3 regions of the Streptomyces sp. NPDC096176 genome follow, and region 3 is predicted to be linked to each of the others. Evidence: predicted binding sites of a transcription regulator. Region 3 holds the regulator's gene; each other region holds the start of a gene.
The links. The regulator HspR, encoded in region 3, represses chaperone genes until heat shock. The targets are predictions, from matches to a motif close to TTGAGNNNNNNNNNCTCAA.

Region 1 (5,086 bases), on a different contig from region 3:
GTAGCGGACCCACGTGCCCTCGGGGGCGAGCGCCTGGCCGTCGACGAACTCGCCGGTCTTCTCCAGCCGGGCCGCGAAGTCGTTCATGTACTGCACGTGGGCCGAGATCTCCTCCGGCGTCCACTGGTCCATGGGGACGTCGTTGACCGCGGCCGGAGCGCCGCGGTAGTGCTTGAGCAGCAGGTACTTGGCCATCGTGTTCTCCTCGGTGCGGTGCGACCCATTGTGGTCGCGTTCACCTCGGGGACGGAGCCGGGCGCGGGTTCTCGACATCGGCGTCCGAAGTTTTTTGGCTCACGTCGATGCGGGGCGTCCTTCATCGGCAGGCGGGACCGCTCCGGGGTCGGGGTGCGTGGCCGAGATGGTGTCCGAGGCGCTGTCCTGGCCATCGGCCGCGGGGCTGCCGGCGGGCGGGCCGGTCACGGACACCTGGGCGGGGCGCAGGAGATGCTCTCCGACGCGGTAGCCCTGCCGCAGTACCTCCGTGCAGACGGCTTGCGTCGCCCGGCGCGACGAGTGGTAGGTGAGTGCCTCGTGGACCGTGGGGTCGAAGGTCTCCCCCGGTGCGCCGACGGTTTGCAGGCCGAGCGCCGCCAGCCGTTCGTCGAGCACCTCGGCCACCGCGCCGGTTCCGGTGTCGGCCCCGTGCCTGCGTGCCCCCTCGAAGGCGTCGAGGACGGGCAGCAGGCCGGCCAGGACGTTGGCCACGGCGATCTCGCGGATCGCCAGTCGGTCCCGGCGTACGCGTTTGCGGTAGTTGTCGTACTCGGCCTTCAGGCGTTGGAGATCGGCCGTCAGTTCCGCGTTCCTGGCGCGCAGTTCGGCGGCCTCGGTTTGCGCACGCCGCGGTTCGGCGGTTTCCGGCTGCACGGCGGGGCCGTTCGACGTCGACGAGGCTTCGGCCGGCTTGGTGGGGCGGCGGGGCTGGAGGGTGACCGGGTCGATCCTGCGCCGGTCCCGGACGACGACGGGTGGCCGCCGGTCCGGGTCCTTCCTGATGGGGGGTTCCTGGCTCATCCGGCGCCCCCCTTCTGCTCGTCGTCGACGATCTCCGCGTCGACCACCTCGTCGCCGGCTGCCTGGTCGGAGCCGGCGCCGGCGGTTCCCGCACCGGTGTCGTCGCTCTGCGCCCGGGCGTAGAGCGCCGAGCCGATCCGTTGCGCGGCCGCCGTGAGCTTGTCCGCGGCCGACCGGATCGCGCCGGTGTCCTCGCCCTTGAGCTTCTCCTTCAGCTCGGTGAGGGCGGTCTCCGTCTCGGACCGTACGTCCTCGGGGATCTTGTCGCGGTTGTCCTGCAGCAGTTTCTCGGTCCGATAGACGCTGCTCTCCGCCTGGTTGCGGGTCTCCGCGGCCTCCTTGCGGCGGCGGTCCTCGTCCGCGTGCTGCTCGGCCTCACGGACCATGCGGTCGATGTCCTGCTTCGGCAGCGAGGAGCCGCCGGTGACGGTCATCTTCTGTTCCTTGCCCGTGCCCAGGTCCTTCGCGGTCACGTGCATGATGCCGTTGGCGTCGATGTCGAAGGACACCTCGATCTGCGGGACTCCGCGCGGGGCCGGCGGCAGACCGGTCAGCTCGAACATCCCGAGCTTCTTGTTGTACGCCGCGATCTCGCGCTCGCCCTGATAGACCTGGATCTGCACGGACGGCTGGTTGTCCTCGGCCGTGGTGAAGATCTCGGAGCGCTTGGTCGGGATCGTGGTGTTGCGCTCGATGAGCTTGGTCATGATGCCGCCCTTGGTCTCGATACCGAGGGACAGCGGGGTCACGTCGAGGAGCAGGACGTCCTTGACCTCACCCTTGAGGACACCGGCCTGGAGCGAGGCACCGATGGCGACGACCTCGTCCGGGTTCACACCCTTGTGCGGTTCCTTCCCTGTCAGCTCCTTGACCAGGCCGGACACCGCCGGCATCCGCGTCGAGCCGCCCACCAGGATCACGTGATCGATGTCCGACACCTTGATCCCGGCGTCCTTGATGGCGTTGTGGAACGGGCCCTTGCAGCGCTCGAGCAGGTCGGAGGTCAGCTGCTGGAACTGGGCGCGCGTGAGCTTCTCGTCCAGGTGCAGCGGGCCCTCGGCCGACGCCGTGATGTACGGGAGGTTGATCGTCGTCTCGGTCGCGGACGACAGCTCGATCTTCGCCTTCTCCGCGGCCTCGCGCAGACGCTGCAGAGCCATCTTGTCCTTGGCCAGGTCCACGCCGTAGTTGTTCTTGAACTGCTTCACCAGGTGATCGACGATCTGCTGGTCCCAGTCGTCCCCGCCGAGGTGCGTGTCGCCGTTGGTGGCCTTCACCTCGACCAGGCCCTCCCCGATCTCGAGCAGCGACACGTCGAAGGTGCCGCCACCGAGGTCGAAGACGAGGATCGTCTGTTCGCTCTCCTTGTCCAGGCCGTACGCCAGGGCCGCCGCGGTCGGCTCGTTGATGATCCGCAGCACCTTCAGGCCCGCGATCTCCCCCGCCTCCTTGGTGGCGGTGCGCTGGCTGTCGTTGAAGTACGCCGGGACGGTGATCACCGCGTCGGTGACGTCCTCGCCGAGATACGCCTCCGCGTCGCGCTTCAACTTCTGCAGCACCCGCGCCGAGATCTCCTGCGTGGTGTAGTGCTTGCCGTCGATGTCCCCGGAGTCCGGGAAGCGCCACTGCGCGTCGCCCATGTGCCGCTTGACCGACCGGGCGGTCCGGTCGACGTTCGTCACCGCCTGCCGCTTGGCGAGCTCGCCGACCAGTACCTCGCCGTTCTTCGCGAAGGCGACGACGGACGGCGTGGTCCGGGCCCCTTCGGTGTTCGCGATGACCGTCGGCTCACCGCCCTCGAGTACGGACACCACGGAGTTCGTCGTCCCCAGGTCGATTCCGACTGCCCTTGCCATCGCCGCCTCCTCATGTCGGCCGCCATCGCAATCCCCTGCACTCTCATGCATAAAACTTGAGTCGACCTAAGTCAAGGAATCGCCTGGGCGCTCCCGCCGGGTCGCGAGGGATCGCGCATCCCCGTGCGACGCCCGGTTGCCTGCGCCCCGGAAGGCGCGTCCCCTTCCGCAGGCAACGTGAGCGCCTCAGCGGTTTGAAGATCGCCGGAGCAACGCGTCCACGTCGGCATCTGACAAGAAAGTTGAGCCAAGGCTTGTCAAGCCGTCGTGCGAGAGCGGCAGCGCTCATCCGCGGCCGCCGTCTCGTCGGCGCAACGGCTCTCGGACCACAGCGGTCGCCAGTTCTCCCGCGCACGCGTCGGCGTCGGCGTCCTGGTGGCAAGTCGTCCAGCAGCTGCTCGAGGTCGGCCCTCAAAGGTTCGGGCATGACCGGCATGCACGCGGCGTCCGTCGGCGGACAGCGGGCTTGGGTCTCCCCCGGGCCGGCAGCCCGCTGTCCGCCTCGGCGGGGCAGGTCGGGCTCAGACCGTGCCGCAGTCCGAGATGACGATCTTCTTGGCGGTGGAGCCGGACCGGCTGCCGAGCGCCTCGATCGCCTTCACGACGTCCATGCCCTCGACGACCTCGCCGAAGACGACGTGCTTGCCGTCCAGCCAGTCGGTGACGATCGTGGTGACGAAGAACTGCGAGCCGTTGCTGTTCGGGCCCGCGTTGGCCATGGACAGCAGGCCCGGCTTGGTGTGCTTGAGCTGGAAGTTCTCGTCGGCGAACTTGTCGCCGTAAATGCTCCTGCCGCCCGTGCCGTTCTGGTTGGTGAAGTCGCCGCCCTGGAGCATGAAGTCGGGGATGACCCGGTGGAACGGCGAGCCCTTGTAGCCGAATCCGTTCTCGCCGGTGGCCAGCTCACGGAAGTTCCGTGCCGTCTTCGGGACGACGTCGTCGTACAGCTTGAACTCGATGCGTCCGAGCGGCTCGCCGTCGGCGGTCACCTCGAAGAAGACGTTCTGGCTCATTGCTCTGCTCCTCTGGAATGACGAAAGGTGGGTGGCACCCCGGCAATAGAAGACACCCCGGGCGTGCTCCGGACAAAGATGACACACCCAGGGGGTGCGTCCACCTGCGGGCCGGGCCCCGCAGGTACGGCCTCGACCAGCACTCGGGCCACCGTGCATCAGGGCCGGCGCCCCGGCATCGACGGCCCCTCGGGTCCGGTCTCGTGACGTGGCGTCATCCCGGGCGTGGCCCGCGACCCGCGACTGCGACGCCCGCCCCGGGCCCGAAATCCCCGGCAGCCAAAGGCGGTTACGCCGCTCCGCTCGGTTGCGTCGTGGTCGGGGCGAGGTGCTGTGACGGGACGTCGGGGCCGGTGGGCGGCTCGTCGCTCTCCGGCTCCTGCGGCGGATCGCCGAGCTGCTCGCGCAGATAGTTCCAGACCACCGCGATCAGCGCGGCGGCCGGTACGGCGAGCAGGCTGCCCACGATGCCGGCCAGGCTGGCGCCCAGTGTCACCGCCAGCAGGACCATCGCCGCATGGAGTCCGAGCCCGCGGCTCTGGATCATGGGCTGGAACACATTGCCCTCGAGCTGCTGCACCACGACGATGATCGCCAGCACGATCAGCGCGTCCGTCGGCCCGTTCGACACCAACGCGATGAGCACCGCGACCAGACCGGCGAACAGGGCGCCCACGATGGGCACGAACGCGGACACGAACGTCAGCACCGCCAGCGGGAGCACCAGGGGCACGCCCAGGATCCACAGGCCGAGGCCGATGAAGACGGCGTCGAGCAGGCCGACGAATGCCTGGGAGCGCACGAACGCGCTCAGGGCCTCCCAGCCGCGTGCCGCCACGGTCGGGACGTCGGTGGCGAGCCGGCCGGGGAGCTGGCGGGAGAGCCACGGCAGGAACCGCGGGCCGTCCTTGAGGAAGAAGAACATCAGGAAGAGGGCCAGGACGGCGGTGACCACACCGTCGACCACGGTGCTCACGCCCGTGAAGACAGCGGTGACCATGCTGCCGACGCTGTCCTGCATGCGGGCGACCGCGGCGTCGGAGGCGCTGGTGATCTGGTCGTTGCCGATGTTCAGCGGCGGGCCGGCGGCCCACTCGCGCAGCCGCTGGATGCCTTCGACCACGCCCTCGGTCAGCTCGCCGGACTGGGAGGCCACCGGCACCGCGATCAGCGCCACGATGCCTGCGGCGACCAGGAGGA
Region 2 (5,086 bases), on a different contig from region 3:
CAGCGACACCTCACCGGTCATCGCCACGTCCGTGCGCACCAGGCGCCCGGAGAGCAGCGACGCGAGCGACGTCGTCATCGTGACGCCCGCGCTCGGGCCGTCCTTGGGCACCGCGCCCGCCGGGAAGTGGATGTGCACGCCCCGGTCCTTGAGGTCGGCGACCGGCAGTTCCAGCTCCGCGCCGTGCGAGCGCAGGAAGCTCAGTGCGATCTGTGCGGACTCCTTCATGACGTCGCCGAGCTGGCCGGTCAGGGTCAGTCCGGCCGCGCCCGTCTCCGGGTCGGCGAGCGACGCCTCCACGAACAGGACGTCACCGCCGGCGCCGGTCACGGCCAGGCCGGTGGCCACGCCGGGCACCGCGGTGCGGCGCTCGGCCGGGTCCTGCGCGGACTCGGGCACATGGTGCGGTCGGCCGATGAGACCGCGCAGCTCCTCGTGCGTGATCGTGAACGGCAGTTCGTGGTCGCCCAGTTCGTGCTGGGCCGCGACCTTCCTGAGCAGCCGGGCGATGGCACGCTCCAGGTTCCGTACGCCCGCTTCGCGGGTGTACTCACCCGCCAGCTTGCGCAGCGCCGAGTCGTCCAGGGTCACCTCGCCGGGCTCCAGACCGGCCCGCTCCAGCTGGCGGGGAACGAGGTGGTCGCGGGCGATGACGATCTTCTCGTCCTCGGTGTAGCCGTCGAGCCGCACCAGTTCCATGCGGTCGAGCAGCGCCTCGGGGATGGCCTCCAGGACGTTGGCGGTGGCCAGGAAGACGACGTCGCTGAGGTCGAGTTCGACCTCCAGGTAGTGGTCGCGGAAGGTGTGGTTCTGCGCGGGGTCGAGGACTTCGAGCAGGGCCGCGGCCGGGTCGCCGCGGAAGTCGGAACCGACCTTGTCGATCTCGTCGAGCAGGACGACCGGGTTCATGGAGCCGGCCTCCTTGATCGCGCGGACGATCCGCCCGGGCAGCGCGCCCACGTACGTACGCCGGTGGCCGCGGATCTCGGCCTCGTCCCGCACTCCGCCGAGCGCGACGCGGACGAACTTGCGTCCCATCGCGTGGGCGACGGACTCGCCGAGCGATGTCTTGCCCACGCCGGGCGGGCCGACGAGCGCGAGCACCGCGCCCCCGCGCCGCCCGCCGACCACGCCCAGGCCCCGGTCGGCGCGCCGCTTGCGCACCGCCAGGTATTCGGTGATCCGTTCCTTCACGTCCTGCAGGCCCGCGTGCTCCGCGTCCAGCACGGCCTTGGCGCCCTGGATGTCGTACGCGTCCTCTGTCCGCTCGTTCCAGGGCAGCTCGAGAACGGTGTCCAGCCAGGTGCGGATCCAGGAGCCTTCGGGGCTCTGATCGGAGGCCCGCTCCAGCTTCTCGACCTCCTTGAGGGCCGCCTCCCGGACCTTCTCCGGCAGGTCGGCGGCCTCGACACGGGCCCGGTAGTCGTCGGACTCGTCCTCGCCCTCCTGGCCGTTCAGCTCGCGCAGCTCTTTGCGCACGGCGTCCAGCTGACGCCGCAGCAGGAACTCGCGCTGCTGCTTGTCGACACCCTCCTGGACGTCCTTCGCGATGGCCTCGGCAACGTCCTGTTCCGCGAGATGGTCGCGGAGCTGCTCGGTGGCGAGCTTGAGGCGGGCGATCGGGTCGGAGGTCTCCAGAAGCTCGATCTTCTGGGCGGTGGTCAGGAACGGCGAGTAGCCGGCGTTGTCGGCGAGCTGCGAGATGCCGTCGATCTGCTGCACCCGGTCGACGACCTGCCAGGCCCCCCGCTTCTTCAGCCAGTCGGTGGCCAGCGCCTTGTACTCCTTGACCAGCTCGGTCACCGAGCCGGGCAGCGGGTCGGGAACGGTCTCCTCGACCACGGCTCCCTCGACCCACAGGGCGGCCCCGGGCCCTGTCGTACCCGCGCCGATACGGACGCGGCCGACGCCGCGGATCAGCGCGCCCGGGTCGCCGTCGGACAGCCGGCCGACCTGCTCGACGGTGCCGAGCACGCCCGTCGCGGCGTAGGTGCCGTCGACGCGGGGAACGAGCAGCACCTTCGGCTTGTTGCCCCCTCCGGAGGGGCGGGCGGCAGCCTGGGCGGCCTCGACCGCGGCCCGTACATCGGTGTCGGACAGGTCGAGCGGAACGACCATGCCGGGCAGCACGACCTCGTCGTCGAGCGGCAGCACGGGCAGTGTGAGGTTCGCCTTGGAATCGGCAGCCATGATCTCCCCTTAGGCAGTCAAGTTGAGCTGTACGGACTCAATGCATGTGAGCCTCGGAATGTTCCCTGCTGCCTGTTCGCTGTGAGCGATCAACACCCGCACACGCTGTGACCAGGCACGTTCCGGTGCGGATACCGAATCGGTGGCGGGCTCGGCGACACCGTGGCCTGCGACCCGGGATCCGGTGCGGGCCCAGGGGGTGAACGCCGACGGGTCGATCGCACGGGAGGCGCCCCGATGCAGGTCCAGGCCGATTTCAGGCCGGTCGTGGCCACGACACGCCCCGCGACCGTCCGCACGCTCGGTGGCGGTCGGCCGCACAGCGCGTACCTCTACGGCGCGTTCCGCGCGGCAGCGCCGCCCCGACAGCTCCGGGCGCCGAGGGGCATCGTCGAGGACCCCGTGGCCGGCTGCGGAGCGAGCGGCCGCGCACGGCGAGAAGGCGCCCCGCCCCCTGGACCCGCCCGCCGGGTGACCCGCGTCACCCCGAAATTCGGTCGCCGACGGACATCAGGCCGGTGTGTAATAAGCGATCGAGCCTTTGGTCTATTACTTAAGCGTCCTGAGGAGCCCCGGATGTCCTTCGAGTCCACCGCCGAGATCGTTGATGCCTGGGTGCACGGCTGGGTCGTCTCACGCGGCTCCGCGGACCCCGTGCCCAGGCCCTGGGGCTTCACCGTCGACGTCGGCCAGGTCAAGCACGCCACCCGCCACGTCCTGACCGCCGACGACGAGGCGACCGTGCGCAAGGTCGCCGCGGAGGTGGCCGCGCCGACCGTCTGGCTGAAGGTGTTCGCCGACCCCGACTCCGTCGTCGCCTGGGTGGGCCCGGACTGGTCGGTCGACGAACCCGGCTGGCTGATGTCCGCAGAACTGCGCCGCACCGAAACGGCCGTGCCCGACGGCTACACCCTCAAGACCTGGACTCGCGGCGGTGTCGTCCGGGCCCTCGTGGTGGCCGCCGACGGTTCCTTCGCGGCCCGTGCCCAGATCGCACCGACCGGGCGCACGGCCGTCGTCGACCAGGTCGAGACGGCGCCCGAGCACCGCCGCAAGGGCCTCGGACGATTGGTGATGCACACCCTCCACAACGCCGCGCTCGAACAGGGCGCGACGGTGGGCGTGCTGGGCGGGACACCCGACGGCCGGGCCCTCTACGAGTCCCTGGGCTGGCGCATCCACGCGCCGCTGGTGAGCCTGTTCAACAACTCGGCAGCGAATGAACAGGCCGCGGAATGACGGCCGGAGGATCACCAAGTCCCCCGCCCGCGACGGCCGTCGCCGCAGCCGGTGGAAACGGCCGCGAACCGACGGGCGTGCCACGAGCGGTAGAGGGGCGTAAAACAGATGCGCCTTTCGGGGGGAGAGAACGGGACGACGCAGCGCTGCTGCGAGCGGTCGCATGCGGGGCAGCCTCACCGATCCCGAGTCGTACGCGTGGCAGGCGGCCTCGGCGATCACGGCGATCACGGCGATCACGGCGATTCATGATCCCTGCGGCGCACGCGCCGAGGACGAACGGGCCCTCCGTGTCGACATGGCGGTCACCGACTGGCTCGGCCGCGGCGACGGCCGGACCACCGGCGACCAGGACACCTCGCCGGCGCCCCGCGACGACTCCGACCGCGCCGCATGCGGCCGCCTGGACGCCATGTCGGACGACCCGCGCGCCGCGACTGGCCGGCCCCCTACTTGGCGACCGTCCACAGCTGCGATCCGAGGGGGCGGCCGGGCCCGCGGCCGCGAAACGGGTTTGTCCCCTTCGTCTGCGGCCGGAGAAGATGGAGCTGATCCGTGTCGTCACTCCACCGCCGCCCGGAGGCCGAAAGCCATGCAGTCCCCCGAGACCGACGCCCCTGTCACGCTCGACCGGCGCGAGGGGCCCTACGGGGAGGTCGTACTGCGAAGCCGGCAGCGCGGGGACACGACGGTGCACGAGATCATCGCCAACGGGTGCTTCCTGATGGACACTTCCGACGGACGGTCGGAGCAGCTGCTCGTCGACGCCGCGTACGCTGCGCTCGACACGGGAAACGTCGCTCCCAGCGTGCTCATCGGCGGTCTCGGGGTCGGCTTCTCGCTCGCCCACGCCGCCGCGAACGCGTCCTGGCGGCGGATCGCCGTCGTGGAGCGCGAGCAGGCCGTCATCGACTGGCACCGCTCGGGACCGCTCGCCGCGATCTCCGGTGAGGCCCTCGGCGATCCTCGCTGCGTGATCCTTCACACCGACCTCCTGAGCCACCTCCGTTCGACCACGGACCGTTATGACGCTCTGTGCCTGGACATCGACAACGGGCCCGACTGGACCGTCACGGACGACAACACGAACCTCTACTCGCCCTCCGGACTCGCCGCCTGCCAGGGCGCGTTGGAGCCCGGCGGTGTACTGGCCGTATGGTCCGCCCAGCCGTCCGCGGAATTCGAGGATGCGTTGCGGAATGCCGGATTCAGCGGGGTAAGAACCGAAGAGATCCGGGTTGCCCGGGGCGTACCGGACGTGGTCCACCTCGGGGTTCGCCCTGCGTAGCCGGGACGCCGTCGGTGCCTTTACGCTGCTGGACTACACACGGGATCCACCTTCGAACCAGAGATCCACATGCAGCTCGCAGAGAACGCGTACAAGGGCGGGGCGATGGAGCAGACACACACCACGCAAGGCGGCGTCGCGGCCACTCCCGGCGCCCAGCGCAGGGTGCTGGTGGTCGAGGACGACGCCACGATCGTCGACGCCATCGCGGCGCGGCTGCGGGCCGAGGGCTTCCTGGTGCAGACCGCTCTCGACGGGCCCGCGGCCGTCGACGCGGCCGATGCCTGGCAACCGGACCTGATGGTCCTGGACGTCATGCTGCCCGGTTTCGACGGGCTCGAGGTCTGCCGCCGGGTGCAGGCGCAGCGG
Region 3 (5,086 bases):
TACGCGGACGAGGACCACCGTCGCCGCGAGGCCGCCGAGAGCCGCAACCAGGGCGAGCAGCTCGTCTACCAGACCGAGAAGTTCCTCAAGGACAACGAGGACAAGGTCCCCGGTGACGTCAAGACCGAGGTCGAGACCGCCCTCACCGAGCTGAAGGAGAAGCTCAAGGGCGAGGACACCGCGGAGATCCGCACCGCCACGGAGAAGGTCGCCGCGGTCAGCCAGAAGCTCGGCCAGGCGATGTACGCCAACGCCGCGCCCGAGGGTGCTGCCGCCGGCGCCGACGCCGGTGCGGAGGGCCAGGCCGGTGCTCAGGCCGACGACGACGTCGTCGACGCCGAGATCGTCGACGAGGACAAGCCCAAGAAGGACGGTGCCGCGTGACGGAGGAGACCCCGGGCTTCGAGGAGAAGCCCGACGTCCCCTCCGGCGCCACACCTGACGACGCCGCCGAGTCCGCCGAGACCTCCGAGCAGGAGGTCCCGGCGGCCCCGGCAGGGGACGCAGCAAAGACCGTCGGTCTGACGGCGCAGCTGGACCAGGTCCGTACGGCTCTCAACGAGCGCACGGCGGATCTCCAGCGGCTCCAGGCCGAGTACCAGAACTACCGCCGCCGCGTGGAGCGCGACAGGGCCACGGTCAAGGAGATCGCCACGGCGACTCTGCTGACCGAGCTGCTGCCCGTGCTCGACGACATCGGCCGCGCCCGGGAACACGGGGAACTGGTGGGCGGGTTCAAGTCGGTGGCCGAGTCTCTCGAGACGGCCGCCGCCAAGATGGGCCTGCAGCAGTTCGGCAAGGAGGGCGAGCCCTTCGACCCGACCGTCCACGAGGCCCTGATGCACTCGTACGCGCCGGATGTCACGGAGACCACGTGCGTCGCGGTGCTCCAGCCGGGGTACCGCATCGGCGAGCGCACGATCCGCCCCGCGCGGGTCGCGGTGGCCGAGCCCCAGCCGGGCGCGGCCCCGGCCGGGCAGAAGGAAGAGAAGCCGGCTGACGAGGAGAGCGGTGGCCCCGAAGAGGGCTGACGCAGGAAACGTCCGGAAGGAGGGACGTCGATGAGCACGAAGGACTTCGTCGAGAAGGACTACTACAAGGTTCTCGGCGTCCCCAAGGACGCCACAGAGGCCGAGATCAAGAAGGCGTACCGAAAGCTCGCCCGCGAGTTCCACCCGGACGCCAACAAGGGTGACGTCCAGGCCGAGGAGCGCTTCAAGGAGATCTCCGAGGCCGCCGACGTCCTCGGCGACCCCAAGCGGCGCAAGGAGTACGACGACGCCCGCGCGCTGTTCGGCAACGGAGGCTTCCGTGCACCGGGCGCCGGTGGACCCGGCGGCACCTTCAACTTCGACCTGGGCGACCTCTTCGGAGGCGCCCAGGGCGGGGGCCAGGGTGGCGCGGGCGGCTTCGGCGGCGGGCTGGGCGACGTGTTCGGCGGCCTGTTCAACCGCGGCGCCGGCGCCGGGGCGAGGACACAGCCGCGCCGTGGCCAGGACATCGAGTCCGAGGTGACGCTCAGCTTCACCGAGGCGGTCGACGGGGCCACGGTCCCGCTGAGGATGTCCAGCTCGGCCGCGTGCAAGGCCTGTTCGGGCACCGGCGACAAGAACGGCACGCCCCGGGTGTGCCCGACCTGTGTCGGCACCGGCCAGGTCTCGCGCGGCGGCAGCGGCTCCTTCTCGCTGACCGACCCGTGCGTGGACTGCAAGGGCCGCGGCCTGATCGCCCAGGATCCGTGCGAGGTCTGCAAGGGCAGCGGGCGGGCCCGTTCCTCGCGCACCATGCAGGTCCGCATCCCCTCGGGTGTCTCCGACGGGCAGCGCATCCGGCTGCGCGGCAAGGGCGCTCCCGGTGAGCGCGGCGGTCCCGCGGGCGACCTGTATGTCGTCGTGCATGTCGACGCCCACCCCGTCTTCGGACGCAAGGGCGACAACCTGACCGTCACCGTGCCGGTCTCCTTCACGGAGGCGGCGCTCGGCGGCGAGGTGAAGGTGCCGACGCTCGGCGGTCCCGCGGTCACGCTGAAGCTGCCGGCCGGTACACCGGGCGGCCGCACGATGCGTGCCCGCGGCAAGGGCGCGGTCCGCAAGGACGGCACCCGGGGCGACCTGCTGGTCACCGTCGAGGTCGCAGTCCCCGAGGAGCTCAGCGACAAGGCGAAGGAAGCGCTGGAGGCCTACCGCGAAGCCACCGCGGGCGAGGATCCGCGGGCGGAGTTGTTCCAGGCCGCGAAGGGAGCTTGATATGGACCGGTCGGGGCGCAGTCGCAACCCTTACGAACTGACCGACGAGTCGCCGGTGTACGTCATCTCGGTCGCCGCACAGCTGTCGGGGCTGCACCCGCAGACTCTGCGGCAGTACGACCGACTGGGTCTCGTCTCCCCCGACCGCACGCCCGGCCGTGGGCGGCGCTACTCGGCCCGTGACATCGAACTGCTGCGTACCGTCCAGCAGTTGTCGCAGGACGAGGGCATCAACCTTGCCGGTATCAAGCGCATCATCGAACTGGAGAACCAGGTCGCCGCGCTCCAGCAGCGCGTCGCCGAGCTGTCGGCGGCCGTCGAGGGCGCCGCGGTCGCGATGCAGCAGCGCGAGGCCCAGGTGCACGCCTCGTACCGGCGCGATCTCGTGCCGTACCAGGACGTGCAGCAGGCGAGCGCGCTGGTGGTGTGGCGGCCCAAGCGGGCCGAGTAGGGCGGCAGTTGGCACGGAGTACGGCGAGGGGCCGGGGAGCGCGCAGCCTCCGGCCCTTTGCGTGCGGCGATCACGCGTCCTCGGCACGCGGGGCAACACGGTCGCTCACGCCGACGATGCCCGACCGCGCGAGCAGTGCACCGAGGTGGGTGCGGCTCGAAGCGCCGAGCACCTGCATCGGCCAGGTCGCCATCAGCGACACCGCGGCGGACAGGCACTCGGTCCACACCCTGTACGACCGCCGGGACGACACTGGCCTGCGCCTCGACAACTCCAGGGGCAACGGCTGCACCGTCTACAGCGGCACGAACGAGATCAATCACGTCCGCAAGGTGACCGCTTGCGTCAACATCCAGCTCCGCCCGGACAGTTGTGGCGCTGACGACCGGCCCGGTGACGATCACTAAGAGACTGTGAGGCGGTGGGGCGGTTCGGAACGCCCCACCGCAGTCTTTGCGTTCCCGGACACCTACACCAGTGAGGACGGCCACCTCCATGCAGACAGAACAGGACGCCGCAGACAGGCGGACGGTACTGGAGATCACCGGGCTCAGTCATCGGATCGGCGGGCGAACACTGTTCGACGGTCTGCAGCTGTCCTTACGGGCCGGCGAGTCGATCGCCGTGACCGGACCGTCCGGATCTGGGAAGAGCACACTCCTGTCCTGCGTGCTGGGCCTGATCAGACCGGACAAGGGAACGGTCACCGTCACCGGCGCCGAGACCACCCGCCTTCGGGCGTCCCAACTTGCCCAATTACGCGCCAAGTCGATCGGTATGGTCTTCCAGTTCGGCGAACTGCTCCCGGAACTCAGCCCGCTGGACAACGTCGTCCTCGCCGCGCTGCTCTCCCGCCGCAGCCGGCATGACGTGCGCGACCGAGCACAACGCCTGCTCGACGACCTCGGCGTACCGTAAGCGGCGACCAGCCAGGAACTCTCCGGCGGAGAGCGACAGCGTACGGCCGTGGCACGAGCTCTGATCAACGAGCCTGCCCTCCTGCTGGCCGACGAGCCGACCGGCGCCCTGGACAGCGAAACCCGGGACAAGACCGCCCAGTTGCTGTTCGACCTGCCGCGGCAGTACTCCTGCGGACTCCTCGTGGTCACTCACGACCTGGGCATCGCCGCCCGCGCGGACCGTGCTCTGCACCTCACCGCGGGAGTCCTCGCACCGGCCGCCGCGCGGGAGGCGCACTGATGGCCACCACCACGAGAGGCCTGGCACGTCAGCTCCTTGCTGTCGGACGTACCGCCGGCCGGAAAGCAGAGGCCGGCGGCGCCCGCTTCGTCGCCCTCCTCCTCGCCACCCTGGTCCTCACCCTCGCCATCGGCAGTCTCGTCGCGGTCCACGCCGTGTACATGGGCAAGGAACAACACCGCACCGCCAGGACCCCCGTCGTCGCAGAACGCGAGGGTTCCCTCGGTTCCACCGTGTGGCTGGTGGGAGCCGACTCGCTCGACGGCGAACGACGCTTCAGGGTCGTGTACCTGGCCCCGTACCAGGGCAACGCGCCGCTGCCGCCCGGAGTGGAGCGCTGGCCCGCACCCGGCGAGGCGGTGTTGTCACCGGCCCTCCGGAAAGCCGGCGCGGACGAGGACATCGACCACCGATACGGCAGACTGGCCGGAACCATCCGGCCATCCGGCCTTGACGAGCCCACCGAATGGCTCGCCTACGTCCGCCCGCGCGATGGCCTCAGTGCCGAGCGGCCGAACGAGGTCGTCACCGGCTTCGGTCCTGCCGACGGCCGGATCATGCCCGGCCTGGAACCCGGCTCGGGACGACAGGACGACAAAGCGGAATGGATGTTCCAGGCCGCTGTGGCCGGCATGCTCCTCCTGCCGGGCCTCGTTCTGCTCCTCGTCGCCGCCGGCACGGGCGCGCATGCCCGCGACCGCAGGACGGCCCTGGTCGCCGCACTCGGCGGCCGGCGCAGGGACCGAGCGCTCATCGCCCTCGGTGAAGCAGGCACCCCGGTTCCTCGCCGGCGCGCTCCTCGGCGCGGCGGCCGTCACCGCAACCCTGCTGCACGACACCCACATCCCCTACACCGACTACGTCCTCTCGTCCGCGCACCTGCGCGAACACGGCCGGCAGATCACCCTCACCCCGGTCATAGCGCCCCTGGCCGTCCTCGCGGCAGTCGTCACCGCAGACCTCGCACCCCGCCGGAGCGCCAACGGGACGCGTCCCCACAGCGGGGCCCCCTCCGTCTGGCTTCCCCGTGTCGCCGCACTGTTCCCCGTCATGTTCCTCATCGCGATGTACGGCCCCGACTTCGCCGGGCAGGAATCCGCTTTGCGCATCCTCATCGGATGGGCAGGCATCGCCGGCACGACCCTCACCCTGCCCGCCGCCGTCGCGACCGTCACCGCAGCCGGCGGAC

Region 1: dnaK (molecular chaperone DnaK) is a predicted target of HspR. The motif match lies at 2,930-2,948, and genes of this name have one in related genera.
Region 2: lon (endopeptidase La) is a predicted target of HspR. The motif match lies at 2,213-2,231, and genes of this name have one in related genera.

What each region holds. Positions count from the first base shown of each region.
Region 1 covers NZ_JBIWFV010000009.1:178,333-183,418, forward strand. Annotated here, with positions in the region: gene ACIQ7Q_RS25155 (YciI family protein) at 1-195, opposite strand, end outside; gene grpE (nucleotide exchange factor GrpE) at 295-1,017, opposite strand; gene dnaK (molecular chaperone DnaK) at 1,014-2,873, opposite strand; gene ACIQ7Q_RS25170 (peptidylprolyl isomerase) at 3,395-3,886, opposite strand; gene ACIQ7Q_RS25175 (AI-2E family transporter) at 4,176-5,086, opposite strand, start outside.
Region 2 covers NZ_JBIWFV010000001.1:777,104-782,189, reverse strand. Annotated here, with positions in the region: gene lon (endopeptidase La) at 1-2,190, opposite strand, end outside; gene ACIQ7Q_RS03755 (GNAT family N-acetyltransferase) at 2,767-3,429, shown strand; gene ACIQ7Q_RS03750 (spermidine synthase) at 4,022-4,717, shown strand; gene ACIQ7Q_RS03745 (response regulator transcription factor) at 4,823-5,086, shown strand, end outside.
Region 3 covers NZ_JBIWFV010000002.1:385,336-390,421, forward strand. Annotated here, with positions in the region: gene dnaK (molecular chaperone DnaK) at 1-384, shown strand, start outside; gene grpE (nucleotide exchange factor GrpE) at 381-1,031, shown strand; gene dnaJ (molecular chaperone DnaJ) at 1,062-2,246, shown strand; gene ACIQ7Q_RS06950 (heat shock protein transcriptional repressor HspR) at 2,248-2,697, shown strand; gene ACIQ7Q_RS06955 (hypothetical protein) at 2,847-3,104, shown strand; partial or broken gene ACIQ7Q_RS06960 (ABC transporter ATP-binding protein) at 3,193-3,897, shown strand; gene ACIQ7Q_RS06965 (hypothetical protein) at 4,263-4,586, opposite strand; gene ACIQ7Q_RS06970 (hypothetical protein) at 4,660-5,086, shown strand, end outside.